Regions from separate parts of the Pseudoalteromonas sp. 1181_04 genome, predicted to be linked through region 2. Evidence: riboswitches for the same ligand, from Rfam matches in the RefSeq annotation. Region 2 holds a riboswitch; the other holds the start of a gene.
What was found. Region 2 has a riboswitch for cobalamin ahead of FW757_RS03650 (TonB-dependent receptor domain-containing protein). Riboswitches for the same ligand answer to the same signal wherever they lie in the genome.

Region 1 (14,922 bases), on a different contig from region 2:
CATTTATCTGTCGCTATAAATGGTCAGTAACTTAACACGATTGGTATAAGATCATTTTATTGTTTTGAAAAACTCGCAAACTCACTATAAAACTTGCGTTTAGGCCTCTACCTATGCGATAAAATCATTATATTTATCATACAAATAGTGGGGCTTCATGGCACGTAAAAAAACAACTAAATCAAAAGGTTCATCAGGACTCAATCGTAAAAACAGTGAAAGCTTCATAGTTAAATTTAGTAATCATGCTGATACTCAACTGTGTGCTTCTGGTTTGATGTATAAAGTAATAGATGAGATCTCTGGTGAGCGAGTAACTGACACAGATACCGTGGTCATCAATCAGCGTATTATGCTTGCTGATGGCAGCGTAATAGCTGATAGTTATAAAGCTGGAATGCCTGAAGTATTTACCTTAGATGAGGCAATCGAAGGATTACGAGAAGGTATTTTATTGATGTCGGTTGGTTCTCGCTATGAATTTGTAATTCCTGCAGAGCTGGCGTGGGGGCGCAAGGGGAATGGTGGGAAAATAGGAGCTAATGCCGTTCTACATTTTGATGTGCGCTTAATCCGTTTAGGATGATCATTATGCTATTGTTAAAAGTACTTTTCTTTAATGTAAGAGGGCTTTATGCCGCCATTTTCTAGTCGCGTTTACTTATTACGCCATGGCGAATTGATTGAGCAAGAAGTCTTGGCCGGACATACAGATTTTTTACTCAGTGAACTTGGCCGTGCGCAATTACATCAAGCATGCAATGAACTAACTAATATTGAGCTTGTACAAAGTTCGACTTTGAAACGTTGTAGCGAATTTGCCAGATCTTTTAGCCATGCCCAGCAAATACCACTTTTTCTGACTGATCAGCTCCGAGAGTTTAATTTTGGTGATTGGGATGGCTGTAAATATGATGATTTGTGGCAACAGACGGATTCTCCTAGTCTTGGCGATTTCTGGCAAAGCCCTTGGCAAGTAACCCCCCCTCATGGCGAAAGTATGAGGGATTTTTATCAGCGAATAGCAACGTGGTGGCAAACGTTACTAATTGATATTGCAAGTAATCGTACTCAAGCACAATTAGTTTTAACGCATGCCGGAGTGATCAAGCAACTATTAGGTATTATTTGTCAGTTACCAAAAGAGTCGAATCAGCAAAACATATTTTCAATCGGTTATGGGAAGCTTATTTGTATTGATATTTACATAGATGATAGCGATAAAGCATGGCCCAGAATTGTGTTTTAAAAGACTATTTTTAGCCGTCTAGAAAGATATTAATTGAAATATTTACTCACCCGCCCATAATAGAGCCTTATGTATTTTGGAATGGGGTGTAACTCCTCAACTGTTCCCGCAACTGTAAGTCGCAAGCGCGATAAGTCAGATACAAAATACGTTAATTTATTACCTATTGAGCGGGCTAACTCTTCTATTATCACCATGATCATAATGGTTTGTAGTGTATTGGGTTTAGCTATTGCTAGAGAGATAACACATTGCAAATACCAGCAGTAATTGATCCCCCTTTACTTGAAGTAGCTAATTTATCGTGGTCGGTGGCAAATACCGCCATTTTGCACGATATTAATTTTGCAATAAAACCAGGCCAATTTATTGGTTTGTTAGGGCCTAATGGCGCAGGTAAATCAAGTTTATTGCGTTGTTTATACCGTTACACTAAACCAGTGTGCGGTGAGGTTATATTTGCAGGGAAAAATATTTGGCAGCTAAGTGCGGATGAATATGCCAAGCAGGTTGCTGTGGTGCTGCAAGAAACACCTTCGCAATTTAACCTATCGCTTTATGATGTAGTGAGTCTTGGCCTTACGCCGCATAAAAGCTTATTTAGTTCGACAACTAAAAATGATCAACAAATTATTTTTCAGGCGATTGAGCAAGTTGGCTTGAGCCATCATTTACAGCAATCGTTTGATTCCCTTTCCGGTGGCGAGAAGCAACGCGCATTGATAGCACGTTCAATTGTACAAAGCCCTCAATTATTAATTATGGACGAGCCTACCAGCCACTTAGATATTAAATATCAAATTCAATTAATGGAGTTGGCTAAATCGCTAAATGTAACGGTATTAGCGTCGTTCCATGATCTTAATCTTGCAGCAAGTATGTGTGATGAACTACTGGTGATAAAGCAAGGTGAGTTAGTTGCAACGGGTAGCCCAGAATATGTCATCACGGAAGAAATGCTCAGCGAAGTATTTGGTGTCTGTGCCGAAGTCTCGGCGCATCCACAGAGTAAACAATTAAATAAGGTCATTCCGCGTATTACCTATTTTTACGGCTATCAAGGTGGTGGCGTTGATGCAAAAAAATAATTATTTTGCAGTCAGCGTGGCGCTATTTTTTGCCTTGTCGAGCATTTTTATAGCACTTAGCTTTGGTGCTGCGCCCAGTAAATTCATTGATGTATACCACAGTATTATAGGTCAGGGAGATGACTCCTTTATAGCGCGGATCATATGGCAACTGCGAATGCCACGAACATTGTTGGCGTTTTTAGCTGGCTCTGGTCTAGCTATTGCTGGTTTAATTTTACAAACCGTAACCCGTAACCCGTTAGCCGATCCTTACTTATTTGGTATTTCATCGGGAGCCTCATTTGGTGTGGTATGTTTTATGACACTAACAGGAGCCAGCGCGGGAATAACAATGTCGGCCGCGGCATTTGTTGGTAGTTTATTGACTATGTTATTACTGGTTTTTATTGCCGGACGAGCAGGTCGCGGACAAGTTGAAAGCATGCTCTTGGCTGGGGTCGCTTTATCCTTTTTATTCAGTGCCTTTACCAGCTTACTTTTATATTTTAGTGATCCGCAGGCGATCACGGCTATTTTATTTTGGACGCTAGGCAGCTTTGCTCGCGCACAATGGTCAACGTTATGGTTACCCGCTTTAGTTATTATTAGTTGCACCGGGCTGATGATGGGTTTTCGTCGGCAACTAAATGCAATGTTACTAGGTGATGAAAGTGCTGCAACTTTAGGAATACCGGTACAGCGGTTTCGGTTATTAATGTTGGTATTGAGCTCATTGATCACTGCAGTGTTAGTGGCGATGTGTGGTGGTATTGGTTTTGTTGGTTTGATGATCCCGCATATAGTACGGTTTTTTGTGTCGCAAGGCACTATTACTGGTTTGATCATGACGGCTTTAGTTGGCGGTATATTTATGGTGTGGGTTGATGTGCTATCGCGTGTTTTACTTGCAAATCAAGAATTGCCAATCGGTGTTATTACTTCTGCAATAGGCAGTATTTTCTTTTTATCGTTACTTTATTTTCGCAAGCGAGAGAGTTAGTCAGATGTTTAATATACCCACAGTAACTAATCAATTTGGTCACCTCATCATTGATAAGATTAACCAAAAAACTAAACCGCTTGGTGCACTTGGACAGTTAGAACAATGTGCAATACAACTGGTTACTTTGTTTAGCCAAAAAGTGGCAAGCGAAGATGCTTTTAAAACCTTTGCACCTGCAATCAATAAGCCTACTTTGCTGGTATTTGCAGGAGATCATGGTGTTGCTGCACAAGGGGTATCGATAGCGCCCAGTGATGTCACCTCACAAATGGTAGCTAATTTTGTCAGCGGTGGTGCCGCTATTAATGTCTTTTGCCAACAGTTAGGTTGGCAATTAGAAGTGATTGATTGTGGTATTTTGCATCCAGTCACAGCGCCAAGTGTCCATAATTGCCGTCTAGGAAGTATAACAAAGCCACTTAATACAGACATGGCAATGAATACCGCGCAGGTACAGCAAGGCTTTAATAATGCTAAACAGCTGGTGCAACAGCTCAGTCATAGTGGTTGTAATACAATTGCCTTTGGCGAAATGGGCATAGGTAATACCACCAGTGCAGCAGCGATTATGGCAGCTATGCTGAATTTACCTGCACAGCAGTGTGTTGGCAAAGGCACGGGTGTTAGTGATGATATTGTTACGCGTAAAATAACAGTTGTAGAGCAAGCGCTGGTATTGCATCAGTTACATTTAGCAGATCCTATTTCACTACTTGCAGCGTTAGGTGGCTTTGAAATTGTGCATATTACGGGAGCTATGTTGGCTGCGGCTGAGCAAGGCATGGCTGTAGTAGTTGATGGCTTTATTTGTAGTGCTGCGGCAATGGCCGCAATTAATATTAACCCAGCAGTGAAAGATTATTTAATTTTTGCACATTGCTCAAATGAGCAAGGCCATCGACTGATGTTGAACGTACTCGATGTTAAGCCACTGCTGCAACTTGATTTACGCTTGGGTGAAGGCACTGGCGCTGCGTTAAGTTTACCATTATTGCAAGCCGCACTTGGTTTTTATAATCAGATGGCTAGTTTTGCTGATGCTGGTGTTAAGCAGGTTGTCAGTTAATGCCTAACCCAGAGGCAAATAAAGTAACGCAATGGCAGTTACTGTTATTAGCAATTAGCTTTTTAACCCGGCTACCGGTGCAGTTGCGCTTTAATGTAAGCGGTGCTCATTTAAATCAAGCAAGTCGCTATTTTGCTTTAGTGGGTTTACTGCTTGGTGGATTATTAGCACTCAGCTACGGCGTTTTTCAATTACTGTTACCAGCATCAATAAGTGTATTACTAATGATGGCGGCCGGGTTGTTATTAACAGGCGCATTTCATGAAGATGGCTGGGCCGATGTATGGGATGGTTTTGGCGGTGGTTGGCAGGTGTCGCAAAAGCTTGCCATTATGAAAGATAGTCGTCTTGGTACTTATGGTGCTGCGGCATTATTTATTATGCTGCTGGTTAAATTTCAAAGCCTACTCTTTCTTAGTGAGTCATTGATTACTGTATTGAGTGCAATTGTTATCGGGCAATGTGTAAGCCGAGTAGTGGCAACCAGTTTAATTATGGGGATGGAGTATGTAAGTGAAGATGCGACTTCAAAAGTAAAGCCGCTTGCTATGCACCTATCGGTCACTAGTTTAGTTACGTTACTTGTAACCGCCGCTACTTTACTGGTTAGCTTGATTGCTGTTGGTGTATTGTTATGGCAAACCGTATTCATTCTTGTAGCAGTATTACTGATCCTAAGAGTCATTTTGATCCGCTGGTTTAAACAGCAGTTAGGTGGTTACACTGGCGATTGTTTAGGTGCCGCGCAGCAGCTAAGTGAAATTGCCATTTACTTAACTTTTGTGAGTGTATTATGAACGCTAACCACACATTTATTTTAGGCGGCGCACGCAGTGGAAAAAGCCGCTTTGCTGAACAGCTTGCACAGCAAAGCAATAAAAGCGTTATTTACCTCGCAACGGCGCAAGCCCACGATACTGAAATGCAAGATCGTATAGTCCATCATCAACAACAGCGCCCTGTCGATTGGCCGTTAGTTGAGGAGCCAATTGCATTGGCTGAAGCGTTACAAACACACAGCAGCAAAGATAACTGTATTTTAGTTGATTGCTTAACCTTATGGTTAAGTAACTGTTTATGTCACGCCACAAGTGATTGTTGGGATGAACAGAAATCAGCACTACTAAATACCCTTGAAAATTTACCGGGGCAAGTGATTTTTGTCAGTAACGAAGTTGGCCACGGTATTGTGCCTTTGGGCGAGCTAAGCCGCCGGTTTGTAGATGAATCAGGCTGGTTACATCAAGCCATTGCCGCAAAAGCTGCGCGAGTTGAATTTATAATGGCAGGTCTTGCCTTAACACTGAAAGGGCAGTCATGATGAAAACATTAATGGTACAAGGTACTACTTCTGATGCAGGGAAAAGTACTTTAGTTGCAGCATTGTGCCGAGTATTTGTTGAACGCGGGATCAAAGTTGCTCCATTCAAACCGCAAAATATGGCCTTAAACAGCGCTGTAACAGAAGATGGCGGCGAAATAGGTCGTGCGCAAGCACTACAGGCGATTGCAGCTAAAGTGGCGCCACGGGTTGATTTTAACCCCATTTTACTCAAGCCCAATAGTGATACTGGCGCTCAAGTGATAATTCACGGTAAAGCCATTAGTAATATGGAAGCAGGTGCTTATCATGATTATAAAAAAGTCGCGATGGATGCGGTACTGGCTTCGCAACAGCGTTTAAGCGAAGAGTTTGAGCTACTGGTAGTTGAAGGTGCGGGCAGTCCGGCTGAAATTAATCTACGTGCGGGTGATATTGCTAATATGGGTTACGCCGAAGCGGTTGATTGCCCCGTGATCATTATTGCAGATATAGATAAAGGCGGTGTGTTTGCGCATTTGGTCGGTACTCTTGCGCTATTAAGCGAGTCAGAACAAGCCCGAGTAAAAGGCTTTGTGATCAACCGTTTTCGTGGCGATATAGGCTTATTGCAAGGTGGCCTTGATTGGCTTGAAGAGTACACCGGTAAACCAGTGTTAGGGGTGTTGCCGTATTTACATGATCTCGCCCTAGATGCTGAAGACGCGGTAGCGATAGATAATCAAGTAAGCCAAGCAAAAATAAAAATCGCAGTATTGCTACTTCCTCATATTAGTAACCACACTGATTTTGATGCGCTGCGTTTAAACCCGCAAATTGACATTAATTACATTCGCCATACTCAAGCAATTCCACACGTTGATCTGATCATCATTCCTGGCAGTAAAAATGTTATTAATGATTTAGCCTTTTTAAACAATGAAGGCTGGGGCGAGCAGATTCAGCGTCACTTGCGTTATGGCGGTAAGTTATTAGGTATTTGCGGAGGTTTGCAAATGCTCGGCACAGATATTTATGACCCTGAGGGTGTGGAATCAAGTAAAACACACTGTAAAGCTTTAGGGCTCGCTGATTTTACCACTCATTTAGGGCAGCATAAAGTACTAACTCAAGCTGCTGGTGTGATCCATCTTGGCGGTCAACAAGCAAAAGTGGCAGGCTATGAAATACACGCCGGTTGCAGCGCTGGCCCAGCATTTAAAAAGCCTTTTTTACAATTTACTCAGCATCCACAGCATGTTGTGCAAGATGGTTTTATATCAGATGATGATTGTATAGCAGGTACTTACTTACATGGCTTATTTGATAGCAGTGCAGCTACGCAACTAATACTGGATTGGGTATTGCCAAATAGTGGTATTACCCAATTAATAGATATAGACACACATCGCGAGCAGCAATTAACGCGCTTAGCCACGATGTGTAAAGAACATTTAGATTTAGACAAAATAACGCAAATTTACCAAAACTGGGAAGGAGTTAATCATGAGCGACACACATAACGACAAGCACCAACAACGCCAACAAAAAGTAAAAGATAAAGTTGATGAGCGTATAGCCGCAGCACAAACTGAGAAAGGCGTTTTTCAGGTGATCACTGGTAATGGTAAAGGTAAATCAACCTCAGGGTTTGGCACGGTAACACGTTGTGTAGGCCATGGCATGAAAGCTGCTGTGTGCCAGTTTATTAAAGGTACTTGGCCGTGTGGTGAGCGTAATGTATTGCAAGGCGCAGGGGTTGAATTTGCCATTATGAACACAGGTTTTACCTGGGAGACGCAAAATAAAGAATCAGATACCGCAGCGGCGCAAGCGACTTGGCAAGAAGCAAAACGTATGTTGGCTGACGAATCAATTAATTTAGTATTACTTGATGAAATTACTTATATGATCACCTACGGCTACATTGATTTAGACGAAGCACTCGAAGTGATCGCTAATCGTCCGCCAATGCAATCTTTAATTATTACTGGCCGTGGTGCGCACCGCAAGTTAACTGACTTAGCTGATACTGTTAGTGAAGTGCGCAATGTTAAGCATGCATTTGATGCTGGTGTTAAAGCGCAAATAGGATTTGATTATTAATGGCTACGCTTAGGCTTGTACTCGTTTTATCGCTGGCTCTGTGCTGCTTTAAGCTCGTGGCTGATCCTAACAAGCAGCAATTAAGAATTATCGCCTTGGCCCCGCATATTGTTGAAAACCTCTATACCATCGGCGCTGGTGAGCAAATCGTGGGAACCGTGGAATATGCTGATTTTCCTGCTGCGGCCAATGATATCCCACGTATCGGTGGTCACCAAGGTATTCAAATAGAAAAGCTACTGGCCCTCAAACCTGATTTAGTTTTAGCATGGAAAACGGGTAGCAAAGCTGAGGATTTAGCACGTATTAAAAGTTTTGGCATTGATATAATTTACAGTGACGCGAGTGAAGTAGATAAAGTGCCCAATGAACTGCGCCGTTTAGGTGAGCTTACTGGACATGAGCAATCAGCCGAGCAAGCCGCACTTGAATTTGAGCAGAAAATTGCTGTAATCAAAGCCAAGCAGCAAGGTAAAAGTAAGGTCGCGGTATTTTACCAGCTATGGGCAGAACCGATGATGACGGTGGGTAAAAATACCTGGATCAATCAGTTAATCGAAATTTGCCAAGGTCGTAATGTATTTGCTAGTAGCCGAACTGATTACCCTCTGATAAGTATTGAAAATGTGATCGTGGCAAAACCAGAGATCATTATATTGCCTAATGAAAAGTCACAAGCGCAGCAAACTGTGATTGATTGGACACAATGGCCCGAAGTACCCGCGGTAAAGCACCACCAGTTTATTAGCGTCAATGCTGATTTACTACACCGCTTTACCACGCGTATGTTGGATGGTCTTGCTGATATGTGTACTAAAATAGATGATTCACGCGTTGCAATTAAGGAGCCACAATGAGTGATTGGCAAGACTTTTTAAAAACCGAATGTGCAAAAACTTATATGCAGCAGACGTTGGATACAGTCGCTCAAAAGCGCAGCGAAGGTATTGCTGTATATCCGCCAGAGCAGTATGTATTTAGTGCATTTGATGCAACACCGTTAAGTAATATAAAAGTGGTTATTTTAGGACAAGATCCTTACCACGGCGAAGGACAAGCACATGGTTTGTGTTTTTCGGTATTACCAGAGGTTGGTAAACTTCCTCCCTCATTAAAAAATATCTATAAAGAGCTGGCTACAGATATCGATGGTTTTCGCGTGCCTACGCACGGTTATTTACAACGCTGGGCAGAGCAAGGGGTGTTTTTACTTAATACCGTACTGACTGTTGAGCAAGGCCAAGCCCATTCCCATAAACACTTAGGTTGGGAGCAGTTTACCGATAAGGTTATTGCCCATATTAATCAACACTGTGAAGGTGTGGTATTTATTTTATGGGGTGCTCACGCACAAAAGAAAGGTAAAGGCATTGATAGTACGCGTCACCATATTTTAAATGGCCCGCACCCATCGCCGTTGTCTGCGCATCGTGGCTTCTTTGGTTGCCAGCATTTTTCCGCTACCAATCAGTTATTAACACAGCAAGGGCAAACAGCGATCGATTGGCAAGTTTAGGAATTGTAGGTGCGAGTTTATCCCGCGCAGAATATACGTTAACTGATAAAAACAAAGGCCCTTACTTTATCGGTAAGGGCCTTTTAGTTGGTTAGTAGCTATTGCGAAATTAAAAATCTAATTCATCAATCGCAATATTGTCTGTAAAAAAGTCTAGTTCCTGTAGTTCTTTACGTAAACGTTGCTTGTCTTTTAAAGCTTCGATTTCGCGCCATTTTCTCTTTTTATTTTTCTGAGAGGTCTTTCTTGTTGTATCAGGACCTTCTAATATCTCTAAAATATCGTCTAGGCTATCCATGAACTTCTCCTATTGAATTTTTTGAACCTCGAAAATACCTATACCACAGGCCACACTAAAATAGAATAAAAAAGTGACATTTATGTTACAGGTAAGTGATAAATTAATGAATAGAGATTATTTTCAGGCATAAAAAAACGCCGCAAATGCGACGTTTAATTTAAACGATAAAAGCGATTACATTGCTTTAAAACGCGCTTCTAGTTGCTCTTGTGCATCAGCAAAAGAACGAATACCTTCAGCTAGTTTTTCTGTCGCCATGGCATCTTGATTATGTAACCAACGGAACTGAGCTTCAGTTAGTGGTGCAGGTTTAGGCTCTTTAGCAATATCACTTTCAAGTAAATACTCCTGTGCACCTTCAAGGTTGCCTAGCTCTTCTAAAAGGTTAGGACTGATGGTTAGTTTATCGCAACCAGTTAGTGCGATGATTTCACCGGTGTTACGGAAACTTGCGCCCATAACAACCGTTTTATAATCATGGCGCTTATAAAATTCAAAAATACTGCGTACTGATTGCACGCCTGGATCTTGTAATGGATCGGTTGGTTTTTCTAAGCCGTTAGCAACGTGCCAATCTAAAATACGGCCAACAAATGGTGAAATCAAAAATACGTTAGCATCTGCACAAGCACGGGCTTGAGCATCACTAAATAGCAGCGTTAAGTTACACTTAGTACCTTCTTTTTCAAGTTGCTCTGCGGCTTTAATACCTTCCCACGTTGAGGCAACTTTGATTAAGATTTTATCTTTGCTCACACCTTCTTTTTCATAAAGGCTTAGTAATGTGTGTGCTTTAGCAATTGTTGCTTGAGTATCAAATGATAAACGCGCATCAACTTCTGTTGAAATATAACCCGGCACAATGTCACTGATCTCTTTACCTAGTAATACAGCAAAGTAGTCACAGGCTAGTTCTAATTGTTTAGCAGCGTCTTGCTCGGTTTCTTTAGCATAACTCCACGCTTTATCTAAATACGGCTTATAGGCTTCAATTTCACTGGCTTTTAATAGCAATGAAGGGTTAGTTGTTGCATCTTCCGGTTGGTGTTTTTTAATCGCTTCAATATCACCAGTGTCGGCCACGATAGATGAATGTTGTTTGAGCCTTTGTAGAGCTGAAGTCATTTGCTTTCCTCATTCCAAGCAAGTTAAAAGAAAATCTACTGTAACTACCTTATACTGCAGCACTGTGACAGCGCTTAATAGGTCTTATGTCCGTATCAGTGAAGAACGAAGGTGCATAGCATAATTTGCTGTGCGAATAAGGTAGGTATCATACCAATCAATTCTAACTAATTGATATAAACAAAACGTGCTTTTCGTTTCATTTAATGTTGAAATTGACATTAAATAATTTCCAAGTCAATAGCTAACTATGATCACTGTTATTTCACCTGCAAAAAATTTAGATTTCGAGAGCCAAGCAAGCACTGATAAATTCACGCAACCTGAGTTACTTGAGCACAGCGAAGAGTTGATGACGGTGTGCCGCGAATTAACGCCGGCACAAATTGGCAGTTTAATGAAAATTAGCGATAAGCTTGCAGGCCTTAATGCTGCGCGCTTTAGTGAGTGGTCGCAACCGTTTACTACCGACAACGCTAAACAAGCCGTGATGGCTTTTAATGGCGATGTATATGGTGGTTTAGATGCAAACAGCTTAACTGCCGGGCAACTTGATTACGCGCAAAGTCACCTACGTATTTTGTCAGGCCTTTACGGGTTATTAAAACCACTTGATTTAATGCAAGCGTATCGCTTAGAAATGGGCACTAAGCTTGATAACAGCCGTGGTAAAAACCTCTATGAATTTTGGGGCAGTATTATTGCTGATAAACTAAATAGCGTACTCGCTGAGCAAGATAGCCAATATCTAGTAAATTTAGCATCAAACGAGTATTTTAAAGCGGTTGATAAAAAAGCCTTAAACGCGCAAATCATTACTCCACACTTTAAAGACTGTAAAAACGGCCAATATAAAATTATCAGCTTTTATGCTAAAAAAGCGCGCGGCTTGATGGCTCGCTACATTATTGAGAATAAAGTTACCCAGTTAAGTGATTTAAAAAAGTTTACTGTTGATGGTTACTACTACAGTAGCGAAGCGACCCAAAAAGAGCTGGAGCCAGTATTTCTAAGAGATGAACAAAACTAGTTATTAATCTGTTTAAAAGCCCTGCAATGCATGGCTTTTTAGTTTTGGCGCTTATTTTGCAATAACCTGACACTATTTATAAAATAATCAAGGTTAAGCAATGCTAAAAATACCTTCTATCAGCGATGCCGAAAAACTTATTGAAGAAAAACTCGGTGGCTGGTTTGATGTCGTAATAAGTCATATACCTAATTTTATAGTGGCGGTGATCATCGCCATTGTTTTCTCAATTCTCGCGCGTTTTTTAGGTTCGATGATGCGCAATGTTTTACGCCGCTCGTTAGACTCCCAACAAATTGCAGACTTAATGGCATCGATATTCAAGATGATAGTACTGTGTGTTGGGTTATTTGTTGCCCTCGATTTTATAGGGCTAAAAGGCACTGTAACGTCATTACTGGCTGGTGCTGGGATTGTTGGTTTAGCAATTGGTTTTGCCTTTCAAGATATGACCGAGAACCTAATAGCTGGTATTGCTATGGGTATTCGCAAACCCTTTAAAACAGGCGATGTTATAAAAACCGATGATGTGTTTGGCAATGTGCGCTCAATAAATTTGCGTAACACGCTTATCGAAAACTTTTATGGGCAACTGATTTTAGTGCCTAACAAAATACTTTTTCGTAATGTATTACGTAATTACAGTACCTTAGGTGTACGCCGCATTGAAGTGCCGGTGGGCATTTCATATGGTGATGACCCAGAGCTGGCAGCTGAGGTGATAGTTAAAAAAATCAATGAATTTGATTTTGTAATTAAACAAGACGAAACCGCTGTTTATGCTGAAGGGTTTGGCGACAGTAGTGTCAACTTACTGGTGTGGTTTTGGATAAAATACCCCGGCGAGGCAGACTTTATGACCGTACGCCATAAAGCAATTGTGGCAGTCAAACAAGCGCTAAGTGACGCTGATATTAGTATTCCATTCCCAATTCGCACCCTTGATTTTGGTATTAAAGGCGGTGAAAAACTCGATGCGATGATCACTGAAAAGCGCCAGCACTCAGAACAATAAATGGTTCTATCAACAGGTAATATTTACCTGTTGATAGTGCTAATTTACACAAATTTACAGCTGGTAATACAGTTGTTGATTGGCGCATATTTACCAGTATTAAGTTTTCTACTGATAGACAGCATTTATGGCGAAGCATCAAAACAAGTAAAAGGCAGTGGTCATAGTTTAGTTATCGCTAGCCGATTATCTACTGCACTTATTAGACACGAGCTAAAACTAAGGCTAGTGTCTAATAAGTAAAGTCGAAGGTAAAATTAATGAATAACATTAAAGTGAGCAATGAAGAACCAAGTAGCCCATGTATTCGGCATTGTTGTTTGGATAAAAACGATACCTGTATCGGTTGCTTTAGAACCCTTGATGAAATTCTCGCGTGGCACAGTGCAAGCCCTGCACAAAAGCTACAGGTTCTTAATGAATGCCAAAATCGCAAAAACGCGCAACATAAATAATCACTTTGTAGAGCAAACTGCAGTCTGAAAAAGCTAACCCCAAACTTCAAGATTTCGTAATAAAGATAAAAACCGTATACTAGTTTTTACTGCTCTGTACTGCCCGTTAATAAACACTCCAACACACACAAAGAATAAGTTAGCGATACACTCGTGCCACTGCATTTGTGCTAAGCATCCATAATCGATGGTGTTTTTGAATTTTTGATTGCATACGTATTCAATTTTCATTTTGTGAGAATCCCTCTACTGTTAATTCTTTGTAAATAAATAATACCTATTACTTGACAACACAACGGAACACACAATGAAAATTAAAAAAATAGTAACCACTATTGGGCTAAGTATTGGCCTAAGTGCTACGTCGATTGCAAATGCAACACCAACAACATTCGTCCATCTATTTGAATGGAACTGGCAAGATGTAGCCCTCGAATGTGAACAATACTTAGGACCTAAAGGCTATGCTGCGGTACAGGTATCGCCGCCTAATGAACATATACAAGGCAGCCAATGGTGGACGCGTTATCAACCTGTCAGTTACCTATTGCAAAGCCGAGGCGGTAACCGCGAGCAGTTTATTGATATGGTTAATCGCTGTAATGCCGCTGGCGTTGATATTTATGTAGATACTTTAATCAATCATATGGCTGCAGGCAGTGGTACAGGTACCGCTGGTAATACCTATGGTAATAAACAATACCCAATTTATAGCCCACAAGACTTTCACACCAGTTGCACCATTAATGGCTCTGACTACGGCAACGATCGTTACCGAGTACAAAACTGTGAGTTAGTTGGACTAGCAGATTTAGATACCGCTGCAACGTATGTCCAAAACACATTAGCGGCTTACATTAATGAATTACAAGCCATTGGTGTTAAGGGGTTTCGGTTTGATGCCTCTAAACATGTTGCAGCCAGTGATATTCAAAGTTTAATGGCGAAAGTGAATGGCTCGCCAGTGGTCTTTCAAGAAGTAATTGATCAAGGTGGCGAGGCTGTTGGTGCCTCTGAGTATTTAGCGTCAGGTTTAGTTACGGAGTTTAAATACAGCACTGAACTTGGCAATACCTTTAGAAATGGCTCGCTCGCATGGTTAAGTAATTTTGGTGAAGGGTGGGGGTTTATGCCAAGTGCATCAGCTGTAGTATTTGTAGATAATCATGATAATCAACGCGGTCATGGTGGTGCCGGTAATGTAATTACCTTTGAAGATGGCCGCTTGTACGACTTAGCAAACGTATTTATGTTGGCTTACCCGTATGGTTATCCAAAAGTAATGTCTAGTTACGACTATCATGGTGACACAGATGCTGGTGGTCCAAGCGTACCTGTGCATAACAACGGTAATTTAGAATGCTTTGCGAGTAATTGGCAATGTGAGCATCGTTGGGCATACATTGCAGGTGGCGTAGATTTTAGAAATAATACGGCTGATAGCTGGGCAACAACCAATTGGTGGGATAATACTAACAATCAAATAGCCTTTGGTAGAGGAAGTTCAGGTCATGTTGCCATTAATAAAGAAGGCTCAACACTCAATACCACCGTGCAAACAGATATGGCTCCAGGGCAATACTGTAACGTGCTAAAAGGAGCACTGAGTAATGATGCAACAAGTTGTACTGGTGAAGTTATTACTGTTAATGCAAATGGCACTATAAACTTAAATGTAGCCGCGTG
Region 2 (14,922 bases):
GTGGTGGCTGCTTTTGGTGTATTGATGCCGCGTTTAGGCGCGTGAAAGGCGTTTTACAAGTAAGCTCTGGCTATACTGGCGGCAAAACAACTAAGCCTACGTATAAACAAATTTGCACTGGCCTCACCGGCCACGCAGAGGTTGTACAGATTAAGTTTGACAGTAGCCTGATAAGCTACGAAACCTTACTGGCGATGTTTTTTACCCTGCATGATGCCACTCAGCTAAACCGCCAAGGTAATGATATAGGTACCCAATATCGAAGTGTGATTTATTATCATGATAGCGAGCAGCAAGCGCAAACTAATCAATATATTGCAAAATTACAAAGCCAAATACGCGAAGATATCGTCACTGAAGTTAGCCCTGCAACCACTTACTACCCTGCAGAGCAGTATCACCAAGACTACTACAACGAAAACCCTGAGCAACGCTATTGCAGTTTATTGATAGCACCAAAGCTGAAAAAGTTTGAAAAAGACTATAAACAGTTTTTAGTAAACTAAGCAAAGTGCTAAATAAGCATTTTCATCTAAATATAAAAAAGCCCGACAAACAAAGGTGTCGGGCTTTTTTATTTAAGCTAGAACGAGATCAGAACTGGTAGCTGGCGCCAACAAAGAAGCGACGGTCAACTGTATTGTAGTAAAACACTTCGCCAGTTGCATAATCCATACTTGAGTCAACCGCGTTGTATTGCTTATCAAATAAGTTTTCAACACGAGCAGAAAATGAAAGCGCACTGTTAAATTGATAATTTGCAGTTAAGTTCCATAACGTATAAGAACTAAGCTCTGTTACTTTACCTTGACGATCACTACGGTACTGCATATCAAAACCGGCATCAAAATCGCCCCACTGCTTCGCAACAGACCAGTTCACAGTACGTGGTGAAACATAAGTTTGTGCTACACCCGTTTCGGTATTTTCAGCATTTAAATAAGTAAAATTAAACTGATTATCAAAACCAAGTACTGTATTGGCAAAGCTAAACTCAACACCCTCATGGCGTGCTTCATTTATATTTTCTGGCTGCCATTTACCTGCTGCATTAGGTGCCCATGCAATTAGGTTTTCAATATTATTTCTGAATATTGATATATCAAGCTTTGCCTGAGAAAAGTCTAAACTCAAACCTAACTCTTGGTTAGTTGATGTCTCTGGTGCTAAATTTGGATTACCTGGAGATAAAGGGTCAGGAAAATAAAGATCATTAAATGTTGGCGCTTTAAAGCCCGTGCTTTGGCTCAATCTAAGTGTTGCACGCTTATTTAAGTGATAACCAACAGCTGCGGCGTAAGTTGTTTCATTACCAAACTGCTCATCATCATCTAAACGCAATGCTAAATTTGCAATGACTTTATTGTCATCAAAATAGCCCCCAAGAAATGCAGCTTTAGCTACTTTGCTATCCGCTAGATAAGCCTTACCATTGGTATATATTTCATCTTTATACCAATTAAGCCCGCCATTAACGGTTAAAACTTGGCTTGCATTATAACTGCCGTGGTAATCAAATTGTTTACGTTTTGTTTTATAACTATTAGTAACAATCGCACCAGTGTAATCATAGCCTTTGTTGTCAGAATCATCGGTTGCAATAGCAACATTAATTGAGTGCTTATGATCGGTAAAGGATTTATCCCAACCCAGCCCTAGCTGATAATTTTCAAATTCATTATTTTCTACGATACTATCAATAGGCGAGAAAGCATTGTCGTATTGTGCATTACCTTCACTGTATTGACCCAGCGCTTTAAGCTCACCTAACAGCTCATCTGCATAGTGAATATTAAATCCTAAATTTTTGTTCTCATAACCATCTTCATCCGGCGCTACGCCTTGCAATACGTCAAAGCCATCCGTTTTTTCAAACCCAGCATTAAACGACGCTTTAACATCATCAACTACCGTTGTACCTGCAACTTGATAATTTTGATAAGCATCAGTACCAAATGTTGCATCTAGGCTGACGGATTCCTTTGTACGAGTAATAATATTGATCACACCAGCGAGCGCATCAGACCCATAAACTGCAGCACGAGAGCCTTTAACAATTTCAATGCGCTCTATTGAATTAAGAGGAATATTACTAATTGATTTATAACCAAGGGTTGCAGAGCCCGTACGTACGCCATCAACCAAAATAAGTGTATGTCGCGAGCTTGAACCGCGAAGTGACACGCCAGAACTTTGTCCAAAGCCACCATTGGAATTTATTTGAAAACCAACTTGGGTTGCTAGTAAACTCGGTAAATCACGGACATTACTTGTTTCAATATCACTGCGCTCAATAACAGTTACACTGGCAAGTACATCAGTAATTGATTGCTCAAATTTATTAGCGGTTACCGTAAGGCGTTCAATTGATTGCTCTGCAGACACAGAAAAAGACAACGCAGCGGCAATTGCTACGCCTAGAGTAGATTTGTTTAACATGATATCCCCTGACCCGCGCCCACCGCACAAGTGATAGTAAATTGACTTCAAGGCCGGTCTCCGGACTTAACATAACTCGCTAATAAATTTAGCTAAAAGTATGTATCACCGTTGCGGGGGCAGTGTTGGACTTCGTTTATATCCTATAAACGCCACCAACTTCCCGATTATCTTGCTTTACTTAATCAACAACCTTGAAAAGTAACCACAAGCACCTTGAAAATAGGCCGCTATTGTGATTATTTTAAGCACAAAAGTCAATGGACGGCTATACATCTAAATACTCTAGGTTCTAGGAATAACCATAAGTTCTAAACTAAAAAAGCCAAACTACATTGCTGCAATTTGGCTTTTTCTAGCACCTAGAAACCTAGCTCCTAGCTTTCTAATCTCTAAAGTTTTTAAACTGAAATGGTTGCCCTAAATCAGCACTGCGTACTACTTGCATGGCTTCTTGTAGGTCATCACGTTTTTTGCCCGTTACACGTACTTCTTCGCCTTGGATCGCGGCTTGTACTTTCACTTTAGAGTCTTTAATGGCTTTAACTACTTTTTTAGCCATATCTTTTTCGATACCTTGCTTTAGCGCAACATTACGGTAAACATTTTTTCCCGCACGTGAAATATCTTGCAGCTCTAAACTTGATACGTCCATACCGCGTTTTGATATTTTGCTCGCTAAAATATCAAACAACTGCATAACCTGTGAATCAGCTTCTGCTTTTAGTTTAATGGTTTTATCATTAAGCTCTATTGACGCATCAACGCCTCTAAAGTCAAAGCGAGTTTCTAGCTCACGGTTGGCGTTATCAACAGCATTTTTTGCTTCGTTCATTTCGACTTCCGAAACAATGTCAAATGAAGGCATAAGTCTCTCCTAGCAAGATATTTTTAATTCAAATTTATATTGTCGATAATTATACTATATAAATTTTATAAATCTTTACACTTTTCTATGCTTTGTTCAGCTGCGATACGAAATTTGTTTGATATACTACGGCTCTATTTTTAAACGATTTAGGATTTTTCGTGACTCGGCGTGTTTATCAAACCCTATTTTTAATCAGTATTCTGGTATTTACCTTTTTGTTTGCCCGCGATTTTAGGGGCGTTGGGGTATCGTCACTGCCTCACCTAGATAAGTTAGTACATTTTACTATTTTCTTTGTTCTGGCAGCCGTCATGGTCAGAGCATTCAAGCTACCTGTATTCGTTCACCTCGTGTTATTAGCATTTTATGGCATTGCTATTGAGCTAATGCAAAGCACAATCCCTTATCGTAGCGCCTCTGTTGCTGATGTTGTTGCTGACTTTTCTGGGGCTGCTAGTTTCTTTTTGTTGTTCGGTATTTATTCTCGTTTTAAAAAGAATCAAAATGGCTAATATATTCGTCGTTGGCGATGGTGCCATTGGGCTGCTCTATAGCCATTATTTGAGTCAACAGCACAGGGTTACCCTACTTACCAAGCATGCTATTGACGAACCTCGTTTTTATCAACAAGCTAAAGCCCCAAAACAAACAATTAATTGCCAACTGACAAACCTGACTCAATTATCCGAGCACGGCCAAGTCGATGTTATTATTTTTACTGTTAAAGCATATCAAGTTGCCACCGCATTTAGGCAACTAAAGCCTTTTTTAAGCGCTCAATGCCAATTGATTTTATCTCACAATGGCATGGGTAATGTAGATGAAATAAATAGCGAACTTACAAAACAACAAGGACTATATTTTTTAACAACACGTTTAGCGGGCTACAAAGATACACCTTTTAGTGTGTTGCATACTGGTATCGGGAGCAGCATTTTAGGTGATTGTAACCAGCAAGCAAAAACACAACTCGCTGAAGTTAAAAATCTACTAAACGCTATTCCTGAATTAACAACCACAAATAATATACAACAATTACGCTTTGAAAAATTACTCGTTAATATTGCTATTAATCCACTCAGTGCGCTGCACAATGTGAAAAATGGCGCACTGACTGAACCACAGTTTAGTGGCATAATTTTAAATATCTTAAACGAAGCGTGTACCGTAGCAAATAAACTAGGTATTAATGTGCGACTTGCTGAAGCATTGGCGAACGCCTATCAAGTGATGAGTGATACCAAAAACAATTACTCATCAATGCATCAAGATATCGCCCATAATCGCATCACAGAAATTGACGCGATGTGCGGTTATATTTGCCAAAAAGGTAATCAACTCGGTATTAATACCCCTCACAATCAATCTTTACTCGATGCTATCAGACATAAAAAAAGCGCGATTTAACTCGCGCTTGTTATTAATAACTATCAACCTTACGGGCGATAAACTTTAACATTGGCAAAGCCATTTTCATGTAAAATAAGCGCCTGTAGCTGACTCATTACACCTTTAGTGCAATATAAGTAGTAGTCTTTGTCTTGCGGTAGGTCTGCAAATTTGGTCGCTAAGCGGAAAAATGGCAAATGCACAACTTCTATCCCATCAATTTCAAGCGGTGCTGCATCTTCTTCTTCCGGCGAGCGAATATCAACAACAACTGCATCAGCTGGTAAATCAGAAACTGACTCTGCCTCTTTTAGCTCTTGTTTAGCTTCAACGTCAATGTCACGAATATCCATAATACGTGCGTTTTCAATAACAGTATTGAGCACATCAAAATCAAACTTTTGCTCTTCAGCTTCTACTACGGCAATTTTAGCTTTAACTGTAGGCTTTTTAGAAATCACACCACAGTATTCCGGCATAGTTTCGGCCATTTCTGCGGTGCCAATTTTACGAGCGATGTTTATAATTTCTTGTTTGTCGTGTTGGATCAGCGGGCGTAATATAAGCGTTTCGGTAACACGGTCAATCACACTTAAGTTGGCTAATGTTTGACTTGAAACTTGGCCTAGACTCTCACCGGTAACAAGCGCTTGAATCCCCATTTTTTCAGCTATTTGGCTGCCTGCACGCATCATCATACGTTTGAGAACTACACCCATTTGACTGTTTTCAACATTTTCTAAAATTTCGGCAACAACGGGGTCAAAGTCAACACTGATAAATTTAACTTTATGGGTTGAGCTAAACTGCTTCCAAATATAATAGCTGGCTTGTTTAACACCAATCTCGTGCGCCGCACCGCCTAAATTGAAGAACAAAAAGTGCGTACGAGCGCCTTTGCGGATCATTTGATAACTAGCAACGCCTGAGTCAAATCCACCTGACATTAACGACAAGACATCTTCTTGCGTTGGTAATGGGAAACCGGCCATACCATGATGGGTGTGCGTTACTACGTAAGCTTTATCATCTTTAATTTCAAGACGAATAGTTACTTCAGGATTTTTTAGTCTTACGCTGGCGCCATCGACGTGCTGATTTAAACCACCACCCACATAACGCTCTACATCGGTAGAGGTGAAATCATGCTTACCTTGGCGCTTACAACGTACACAGAATGTTTTGCCCACGACGGTGTGGCCAACCATATCTAACGCTTTTTCGTAAATATCGTGCAGGTTTTCGTAGTTAGTTTCGGTCACTTCAATAAACTGCACAATACCTGGGATCCGTTGTAAGCCATCGATAAAATCAAGGCGCATTTGTGCGTCATCTGATTTAGTTACGACGGATATATTGTCCCAGTTATTTTGTACTTGTACTTTTTCGTCAAGCTTGCGTAACACAATTTTAATGTTGTTTTCTAACAACTTAGTAAAGCGTTTACGCACAGAGCGGCTTTTAATGGCTATTTCAGGATGGAGTTTGACGATAAATTTAAGCATAGTTTACTCGTTAGACAATATTTAGGATTCACGCACCCACGTGTTGGGCGCGCGATTATAACAAAAAATCTAACGTCTAGGAAATAAACAACCGCTGCGTTTAATTAAACAGGCTCTGCTTGTGCCGCTAATTTACTGTATTTTTCGCGTAACAAGTTAATTTTTGGGATACTTTGCTCGGTGCCAAATGCTTTAAAAAGCGCTAACACTTTTAAAATACCATTATAAATATCTTGCTGCATTAACTCACCGCTTAACCGTCTGGCTTTAATGTAAGGAGTCCAAAAACTGACGGTGATTTTTAGCATATGAGCAAGTTCAACGGTATCTTCATCATCAATTGCGATCATCCCACCTTCACGCAGGCCAATCACAATTTCGCGCACTTGACTTAACAAAGCCTCTTGAAACTCAATATAATCTTTTTTCAGTACTTCGTCGCGAGATAAAATGTCACCCAAATTGTCATAGAAAAAATGAAAACGCCACATCAACTCAAACAAAGCATCAAGATACCCAGTTAAGTGTGTTAGTGCTTCATCCTGCTTTTCCATTGGCACAAATTGAGTGTGTAAATGCTTACTATATAATGCAAAAATATGGCGAATAATGTCTTCTTTATTTTTAAAGTGATAATAAAGATTACCGGGACTGATGCCCATATGTGAAGCGATATGGTTGGTTGTGACCGCACGCTCGCCATGTTGGTTAAATAGCATTATGCTGGTTGTAATTATTTTATCCTTGGTACTCATATCCTGCTACTCTGATTATTTTTATTAGAGTAAATGCCCATAATTCACTCAGTATTATTAGCCGCGCAGTATATACAAATATAATCCAATAAAATACCACCTTGAAAATTTCTAATCCATAATTCGTAGTTATTGTTTCTTATTGAAATAAATTCATTTACAAATGAAAATATGCAGTCGCAATTTGCAGGCTGATCTGGACAACAAAGACTGTTAATATAACCCTCAAAATAACACTAAGATGATATTTATGAAAGTCACCGCAATTTATCCTGGCACCTTTGATCCATTAACCAATGGACACACAGATCTGATCCAGCGGGCAGCTAAAATGTTTGATACTGTAATTGTTGCAGTTGCTCACAATCCTAGTAAAAAACCCTGCTTTAGCCTAGATGAGCGGGTAGCAATTGCCAATAGTTTACTCACTCATTTAGATAACGTCAGTGTTATTGGCTTTTCTGGATTATTAGCTGATTTAGCACGCGATCATAGTGCGAATGTACTGATCCGCGGTATTCGTGCGGTGTCTGACTTTGATTATGAGTTTCAGCTTGCCAATATGAATCGTCGTTTAAATCCTGATTTAGAGAGTGTTTTTTTAACCCCAGCTGAAAAGAACTCATTTATCTCTTCAACCCTAGTTAAAGAAGTCGCGCGTCATAAAGGCGATGTCAGTGAGTTTGTACACCCTATTGTAGTAAAAGCATTACAGGAAAAGTTACACGGATGAAGTTAAATATCTATTTAAGCACCCTTGTTGTGATTGCCACACCCGCGTTTGCATCACCTTGGATTGAAAGTGACGACCCTTTATTACGAGCCTCAATTGAGATGCTCTTTAACCAAGGCGTGATTAAACAACCGATCAATAGTTATCCCTTGATGTGGCAAGGCATTGCCAGAGATTTAAATACAATTGAAAGCAGCAGTTTATCTACACAAAGTCGATTTGCTTATCAACACGTAAAACATGCCTTAGAGAACGCTAAACAAGGCAGTAGCTCTGGTGTGAGGCTTAACTACAATAGTGAGCCGACTTTGCAACAAAGCTTTGGCAAACGCGATCAACAAAAAAGTGGCATTAATAGCTATGGCTCTATCACTGGCGACCGTGTTAGCGCCAAAGTCAGTGTTAATTACGCTGATCAGGCACTTGATGATGAACACATAAACTATCATGGCAGCTACTTAGCAGTATTAATGGGCAATTGGTCTGTTAGCGCCGAACAAGTAAGCCATTGGTGGGGACCAGGTAACGACAATGCATTACTACTGTCGAATAATGCCGCACCAATGAAAGGGCTAAGAATTAACCGTGCTAACACCCAATATGTCGGCCCAAGTTGGTTATCATTCATTGGTAACTGGCAGTTGACTGGTATTTACGCAAAACAAAAACCACATTTAAGTAATGGTGAAAAAGGTGACTACTGGGCCATGCGCTTTGCCAGCACACCACTACCAGGACTTGAGGTTGCATTTAGTACCGCAAGCTCTGATTATTTAACCAATACAGAAGTAAATCCTAATACGCTGGAAGTAATAACAAATAAGCAACGCTTAACAAGCTTAGATGCCAAATACTCAACCACTATAGCAGAGCAACCGATTGCATTTTACACCGAGATAATGGGAAAAAATGACAGTGGCTTAGCGCCAAGCGATGCTTTTTATACAATTGGCATTGAGAGCTTTTTTGGCGGCCAAGAGCAATTACTAAAAACCTATTTTGAATATTCAAATACACAACAAGATTGTACAGCACAACTTAGTTGTGACGATGCTAATGAAGCATTTATTAATTATGCCCAAGCCTATAATCATAAAGATCGGTTAATTGGCTCTGCAACACCACAGCAAAGTAAATCAGCAGTATTAGGTGCGCATTATCATACTATGAACGGTTATGGCGGCTATGCGAAGTTACGTTGGTTTAAAACTGACATCACCGACTTGACCCAAGTCGCCGAAACGTTTGAACGCTTACAATTAGAGCTTGGTTATCAGCAGGCTATTTTTAGTGGTTTATGGAAGATCAGCGGCTCAGTGTATAAAGACGAACTTGCTAACGAGTCTGATACCAACAGCGCATTAAAAACCAGCTGGGAATACCGCTTTTAAGTTTTCGAAACAAGGGCCTGATGTTTATTTAGGCCTTTTAAATAATTATAGCAAGACACCAAACCTAGAAAATCTTTATTACATAATAAAGCAATTATCATAGTGATATCAGATATATTAACTATTACAGAATAAAAATACCAAAACCACCACGGACCTATGTATTTAGTAAAGTTTAAGTCTATATACATACCAATAAACAAACTGATATTTATCATCAGCCCCATGCATAAATACAACTTGACAGGTGATTTTTGTACGGTTTTGCCCCGCGCTATTAACATAATTACTAGAATAGTGACTAGATCAAAAACACTCCAAACTAAATATGCAGAAGTACTATCTAACAAGTCATATCCAAACCCTTGATTAAAGAGTGGATCACTCAATAAATATGACAAAAAGATGGAAAGTGCAATCCACATTACAGTGGGGTCGCTCCCAGGTGAGGAAGATTTTTTAACAACGTTGTATAAAAATGCCATTAAAAAGCCCCACATAATCAGCGAAGCTAAATAAACATTAAAATATTGCTCTATTAGCTCCATTAATTACTCAAGCCTATGCGTTTATATAAATACAACATATTAATTTTATTAATAACTATCCGTAAGAATAAAAAATCTTTTTCAGTAATCAGTGCAAATATCATCGATAAATCAACAACATTTACTCCATATGAATAAGCAGTCCACAGCCACCATAGCTGATCATTGTGTAAGATATAAATATCATAATGAGTTGCAAGCATAAGAAAGGAGTTAAGCACTAAACCAAGTAAAATATAATATAGCGCGGTGAATCGCTGCCTTTTAAAATATATAAACCATGCAAATATTACAGCAATGGTGAGTAAGTCATAGATAAACCAGTTTAGGTAATTTGAATAGGATAAACGATAAAAATCACTTATCATGTAAGAAAAGGCCATCAGAAAAGACAGCTGAACAATTGCTTTGTCCGGATTATTAAGTCTAGAAACAAGATTAAATAGGAAGGCCATTAAAAACCCCCACTCGATAAACACACTGATATACGGGCCGATCGTGTCGTTAATAAACATAAACGCTAAACAAGATGTTTTTGCTGTTGTCCTTTAAATAACGCTTTAATTCCATTTTTAAGCTTAATCAACCCTAAAATGTCACGATCGACAATTAAGGCCACTATCATTGTAAAATCAACGATATTAACCCCAAATGAGTAGATGTCCCACAATAGCCAAGGTGAAGTATTTCTATAGATATATAAATCTATGTACATGAATATAAAAAAGATAATATTGAAAGACAATCCTAAAATTAAATAGATAAAGGATGGTGTTGTTTTATTAATGAAAAAGAATACAACTCCCAAAAATCCAAGGGTGACTAAATCATAAATAGCCCAGTCTAAATAAGTGGCGGGTGTTGGAGATAGCCAAGTAAAGAAATGATCGCCAATCAAATACGAGAATGCCATAACAAATGAACTGAGCAATAAGGTGGTGTTTCTTTTAATATCTAAAGAAAAAATAAAGATATTAAAAAAAAAGGCCATTAAAAAGCCCCAGACAACTAAGGCTGATAAGGAAAACACACCAAATAACTCAGTTAACAACATTAAATACCATATTCCTACTTTGGTTTTTTATCTGGGAACGGAAAAACGGCACCGCCTCCACGCTGAATTTCAGCTTCACCTTTAGCTGCTAGTAAGGCTTCATTAGATATAGACACTGTATCAGATTGTAGGGTTTTATTACTAGCGCTTTGTTCAAGTGCTGGCTTTGATTGTTGCATATTATTGTATGCTTGCATTTGTAATTGGCTGTTAGCTGTAACTTGCATAAGATTAATCCTTTCAATAAATGTTGAATAAATGACTTATTAAATAAGCCACTGTTTTTAACGCTCTGATAACTGCTTGGCGCTTTTAAAGATGAACTCACGCTGAGCCATCTTACACCTAGTAATAAGCAATTACTGATCCAACATTTTAAAAAACGATCTTTTTTGATCTTTTATTTGCTACAGCGCATCTCACACAACAGGTCAGGTCATACCAGACATGATAAGGCATAAAAAAACGCACAGGGATAACCGTACGTTTTTTATATCCAGGGATTTTAAGCTACATTTTTACACGGGATCTCCGCGTTCCGACTTTGCTTCAAAATAAATTCCATCGCGACTTCGTCACAATTGTCTCTGCGTAAACACAGTTCACAATCTTTCATCACCTTTTCCGGTAAGCTGTCTTTGGTACAGAATGTGAAACCTTGTTTTTCAAAGAAATCAGGTACTCGCGTCAAAACAATGATGCGATTGAGTGCCAATTTTTTGGCTTTAACTAATAAATGTTCAACTAACTGACGACCTTGCCCAGTAATACCTGTTTCAGGATCTATCCCTAGTGAACGAATTTCAGCAAGACCAGTATCATAAATATACAGTGATGCGCAGCCCGCGACTTCTCCAGCAACTTCGGTAACCGCAAACTCATTGATTGAATGTACCATGTCGCTTTTAGCACGCGGTAAATTTTCACCTACCGTAGCCCAGTGCTGGATCAATTTAGCAATTGACTCTACATCGTCAAGATTAGCGTCACGAACTGTTATTTGCTGTTTTTTTTTGGCATCTTTAACTGCAACTGTAACTTGCTCTAAAGATGTACCACCAAGTGCTTGGCGCGCTTTTATACATGCGTCTATCTCTAGTACAGCATATACGTCCTGTGCAAAAATACTATGCACCGATTGGAATTGTTCTAAACTTAAATCTTCTAAGTTATTCCCTTGTGCGATAGCCATTTGTACCAACACACCAACAATATGATGACCTTCCCTAAAAGGGATCCCTTTGGCGACTAAATAGTCAGCAAGCTCTGTCGCATTTGAATGCCCGCCTTTAGCAGCGGCTAAAGTACGATCGCCATTTACTTTTATACCTTTGATACACGCTTGCGCCATATGAATACAAGCTAGCCACGTTGGCATGGCATCAAATAAGCCTTCTTTATCTTCTTGCATATCTTTATTATAAGCAAGTGGCAGTGCTTTTAACGTCATCATCATGGCACTAAAGGCACCAAATACACGCCCTGTTTTGCCGCGAATAAGCTCTAGCGCATCGGGGTTCTTCTTTTGTGGCATCAATGATGAGCCTGAAGTAACATTATCTGCTAACTCAATGAAACCCGCTTCACCCGAATTATAAAAGATCAAATCTTCTGACATACGCGATAAATGGATCATAGAGATTGATGCACAGCTTAATAGCTCAACCACAAAGTCACGATCTGATACGGCATCTAAACTATTTTTAGTCGCAGCGGTAAAACCTAACCCCACGGCAAGTGCTTGCCGATCAATTGGGTACGCAGTACCGGCAAGTGCCCCACTGCCCAAAGGGCAAAAATTCATTCGCGCTTTAGCATCTGCTAAACGGCTTTCATCACGTTCGATCATTTCCACGTAAGCCATACACCAATGACTAAACAACAATGGCTGAGCACGTTGTAAATGGGTATAACCAGGTAAGATAGTGCCCAGCTCACGTTCAGCTAAAGCGATAAACTCACCTTTTAACTGACCAAGCGCCGTAAGTATGTGAGCGGCGGTATCACGACACCATAAGCGAAAGTCAGTAGCGACCTGATCGTTACGACTACGTCCGGTATGTAATTTTTTAGCTAAGTCACCCACTTTTTCGATCAATGCAGCTTCAACATGTGAGTGAATATCTTCAGCTCCTGACGTTGCCACTGCTTGTGGATCAGCTTTTACTTCGTCGAGTAATTCATATAATGCAGCGACTAACTTTTTGTGTTCGTCACTACTTAATACATCAACCTGCTTAAGGGCACCTGCCCACGCTACAGAGCCAACTATATCTTGCTCTGCGAGTTGATAATCGAAGGGAAGTGAGTCGTTAAATTGTTTAAACGCCTCATCTGGACCCGTAGAAAAACGTCCGCCCCATAATGCCATGAAATCTCTCCAAACCCTGAAACTGCCCCGCCTTATTGTTACGGGGCTGTAGTAAAATTACTTCTTCGCTAGTGCTGAAATTCTGCTTGAAAGCGAGAATAAACGAATAAAGCCTTCAGCATGCGATTGGTCGTAAACATCATCTGCACCAAACGTTGCAAAATCTTCGCTGTATAAGCTATTAGGTGATTTTTTCTGAACCGCTGTTACCTGGCCTTTATAAAGCTTAAGAATAACTTCGCCAGTAGCAACTGTTGATAACGCTTCTGCGCCCGCTAAGATTGAATCTTTAAGTGGTGTAAACCAACGACCGTCATAGACTAAATGTGAAAACTCGCCGCCCAGTACTTCTTTCCATTTGCGGCTTGCTTTATCAAGTACTAACTCATCAATCGCTTGTAATGCCGCCATGATTACTGTGCCACCAGGGGTTTCATAACAACCACGGGATTTCATGCCCACTAAACGGTTTTCAACGATATCAACCCGACCAACACCATGTGGGGATGCAATATCATTAAGTTTAACTAGACAATCATACGGTTTAAGCTGCTCGCCATTGACAGCAACAACTTCACCTTCAACCACGTTTAAGGTAACAAATTCAGGCTCATTGGGTGCTTGCTCTGGTGAGCTAGTCCAAGTCCACACTTGCTCACTTGGTTGACACCACGGATCTTCAAGCTCGCCACCTTCGTGAGAAATATGCCACGCGTTTGCATCACGGCTGTAGATTTTAGTTGCCGATGCAGAACATGGAATATTACGCTCTGCCAAGTAGTCAAGTAATGACTCACGGCTTGATAAGTCCCACTCACGCCATGGCGCAATAACTTGAAGATCAGGCGCAAGGGCCGCAAAACAAGATTCAAAGCGCACTTGGTCATTACCTTTACCTGTACAACCATGAGAAAGTGCATCAGCGCCTACTTTACGAGCAATCTCAACTTGCGCTTTAGCAATAATAGGACGTGCCATTGACGTACCTAATAAATAAGTACCTTCGTAAATTGAACCGGTTTTTAACGTTGGGTAAATATAATCACTTACCATTTCGTCTTTTAAGTCAACTACATAACATTCAGAAGCACCAGATGCGATCGCTTTTGCTTCAACGCCTTCAAGTTCTTCAGCACCTTGACCTACATCGGCCACAAACGCGATAACTTCACAACCGTAGTTTTCTTTTAACCATGGCACGATGGCTGACGTATCTAAACCACCAGAATAGGCTAATACAACTTTTTTAATAGAACTCATTGGTGATACCTTACACAAAATTTGGATTTAATAATGAAACAAGCAATGCGTTTTGCGCATGCATACGGTTTTCTGCTTGTTGTATAATTTTTGACGCCGGACCATCCATTACCTCAGAAGTAATTTCAAATTCACGGTGTGCTGGCTGGCAATGCAGTACAGTGTCAGCCCCAGTCTGTTTAAGCAACGCCGCATTTAATTGATACGGCATGTACTTTTCTTTTACTTGTTCAAGTGGCGTATCATCGCCCATTGATACCCATGTATCGGCATACACTGCGTTAGCGCCTACAGCCGCTTCAACACGATCACTCACCATCACTGATGCACCATTCATTGCGGCAATTTGCTCAGCCTGCTTTAAAATTTGCGAGTCTGGTGAACTGCCTTTAGGGCATACGGCAACAAAATCGGTGCCTAAAGTAGCCGCAAGTAACATCAGTGAATGCGTTACGTTGTTGCCTTCACCTAAATAAGCTAATTTTAGCTGGCTTACATCGCCATATACTTCTTGCAGTGTTAGAAAGTCAGCAAGTGCTTGGCATGGATGATATAAATCGCACAAACTGTTGACCACAGGTACGCTTGAAAATTCAGCAAGTGTGG

Region 1: linked by a shared signal. The riboswitch ahead of FW757_RS00015 (ABC transporter ATP-binding protein) and the one ahead of FW757_RS03650 (TonB-dependent receptor domain-containing protein) in region 2 are both predicted to bind cobalamin.

The regions. Positions count from the first base shown of each region.
Region 1 is NZ_VXCS01000001.1:73-14,994, forward strand. Features, by position in the region: gene FW757_RS00005 (FKBP-type peptidyl-prolyl cis-trans isomerase) at 158-586, shown strand; gene FW757_RS00010 (histidine phosphatase family protein) at 635-1,249, shown strand; cobalamin riboswitch at 1,272-1,414, shown strand; gene FW757_RS00015 (ABC transporter ATP-binding protein) at 1,501-2,337, shown strand; gene FW757_RS00020 (FecCD family ABC transporter permease) at 2,324-3,319, shown strand; gene cobT (nicotinate-nucleotide--dimethylbenzimidazole phosphoribosyltransferase) at 3,324-4,388, shown strand; gene FW757_RS00030 (adenosylcobinamide-GDP ribazoletransferase) at 4,388-5,185, shown strand; gene cobU (bifunctional adenosylcobinamide kinase/adenosylcobinamide-phosphate guanylyltransferase) at 5,182-5,709, shown strand; gene FW757_RS00040 (cobyric acid synthase) at 5,709-7,211, shown strand; gene cobO (cob(I)yrinic acid a,c-diamide adenosyltransferase) at 7,195-7,794, shown strand; gene FW757_RS00050 (cobalamin-binding protein) at 7,794-8,651, shown strand; gene ung (uracil-DNA glycosylase) at 8,648-9,310, shown strand; gene FW757_RS00060 (DUF3545 family protein) at 9,420-9,608, opposite strand; gene tal (transaldolase) at 9,786-10,736, opposite strand; gene yaaA (peroxide stress protein YaaA) at 10,987-11,766, shown strand; gene FW757_RS00075 (mechanosensitive ion channel family protein) at 11,867-12,781, shown strand; gene FW757_RS00080 (DUF1289 domain-containing protein) at 13,042-13,236, shown strand; gene FW757_RS00085 (alpha-amylase) at 13,544-14,922, shown strand, end outside.
Region 2 is NZ_VXCS01000003.1:218,798-233,719, forward strand. Features, by position in the region: gene msrA (peptide-methionine (S)-S-oxide reductase MsrA) at 1-506, shown strand, start outside; gene FW757_RS03650 (TonB-dependent receptor domain-containing protein) at 595-2,439, opposite strand; cobalamin riboswitch at 2,474-2,651, opposite strand; gene FW757_RS03655 (YajQ family cyclic di-GMP-binding protein) at 2,825-3,307, opposite strand; gene FW757_RS03660 (VanZ family protein) at 3,469-3,822, shown strand; gene FW757_RS03665 (ketopantoate reductase family protein) at 3,815-4,717, shown strand; gene thiI (tRNA uracil 4-sulfurtransferase ThiI) at 4,747-6,204, opposite strand; gene FW757_RS03675 (TetR/AcrR family transcriptional regulator) at 6,309-6,959, opposite strand; gene coaD (pantetheine-phosphate adenylyltransferase) at 7,210-7,692, shown strand; gene FW757_RS03685 (capsule assembly Wzi family protein) at 7,689-9,083, shown strand; gene FW757_RS03690 (hypothetical protein) at 9,080-9,631, opposite strand; gene FW757_RS03695 (hypothetical protein) at 10,152-10,685, opposite strand; gene FW757_RS03700 (hypothetical protein) at 10,700-10,912, opposite strand; gene argH (argininosuccinate lyase) at 11,191-13,056, opposite strand; gene FW757_RS03710 (argininosuccinate synthase) at 13,114-14,316, opposite strand; gene FW757_RS03715 (ornithine carbamoyltransferase) at 14,327-14,922, opposite strand, start outside.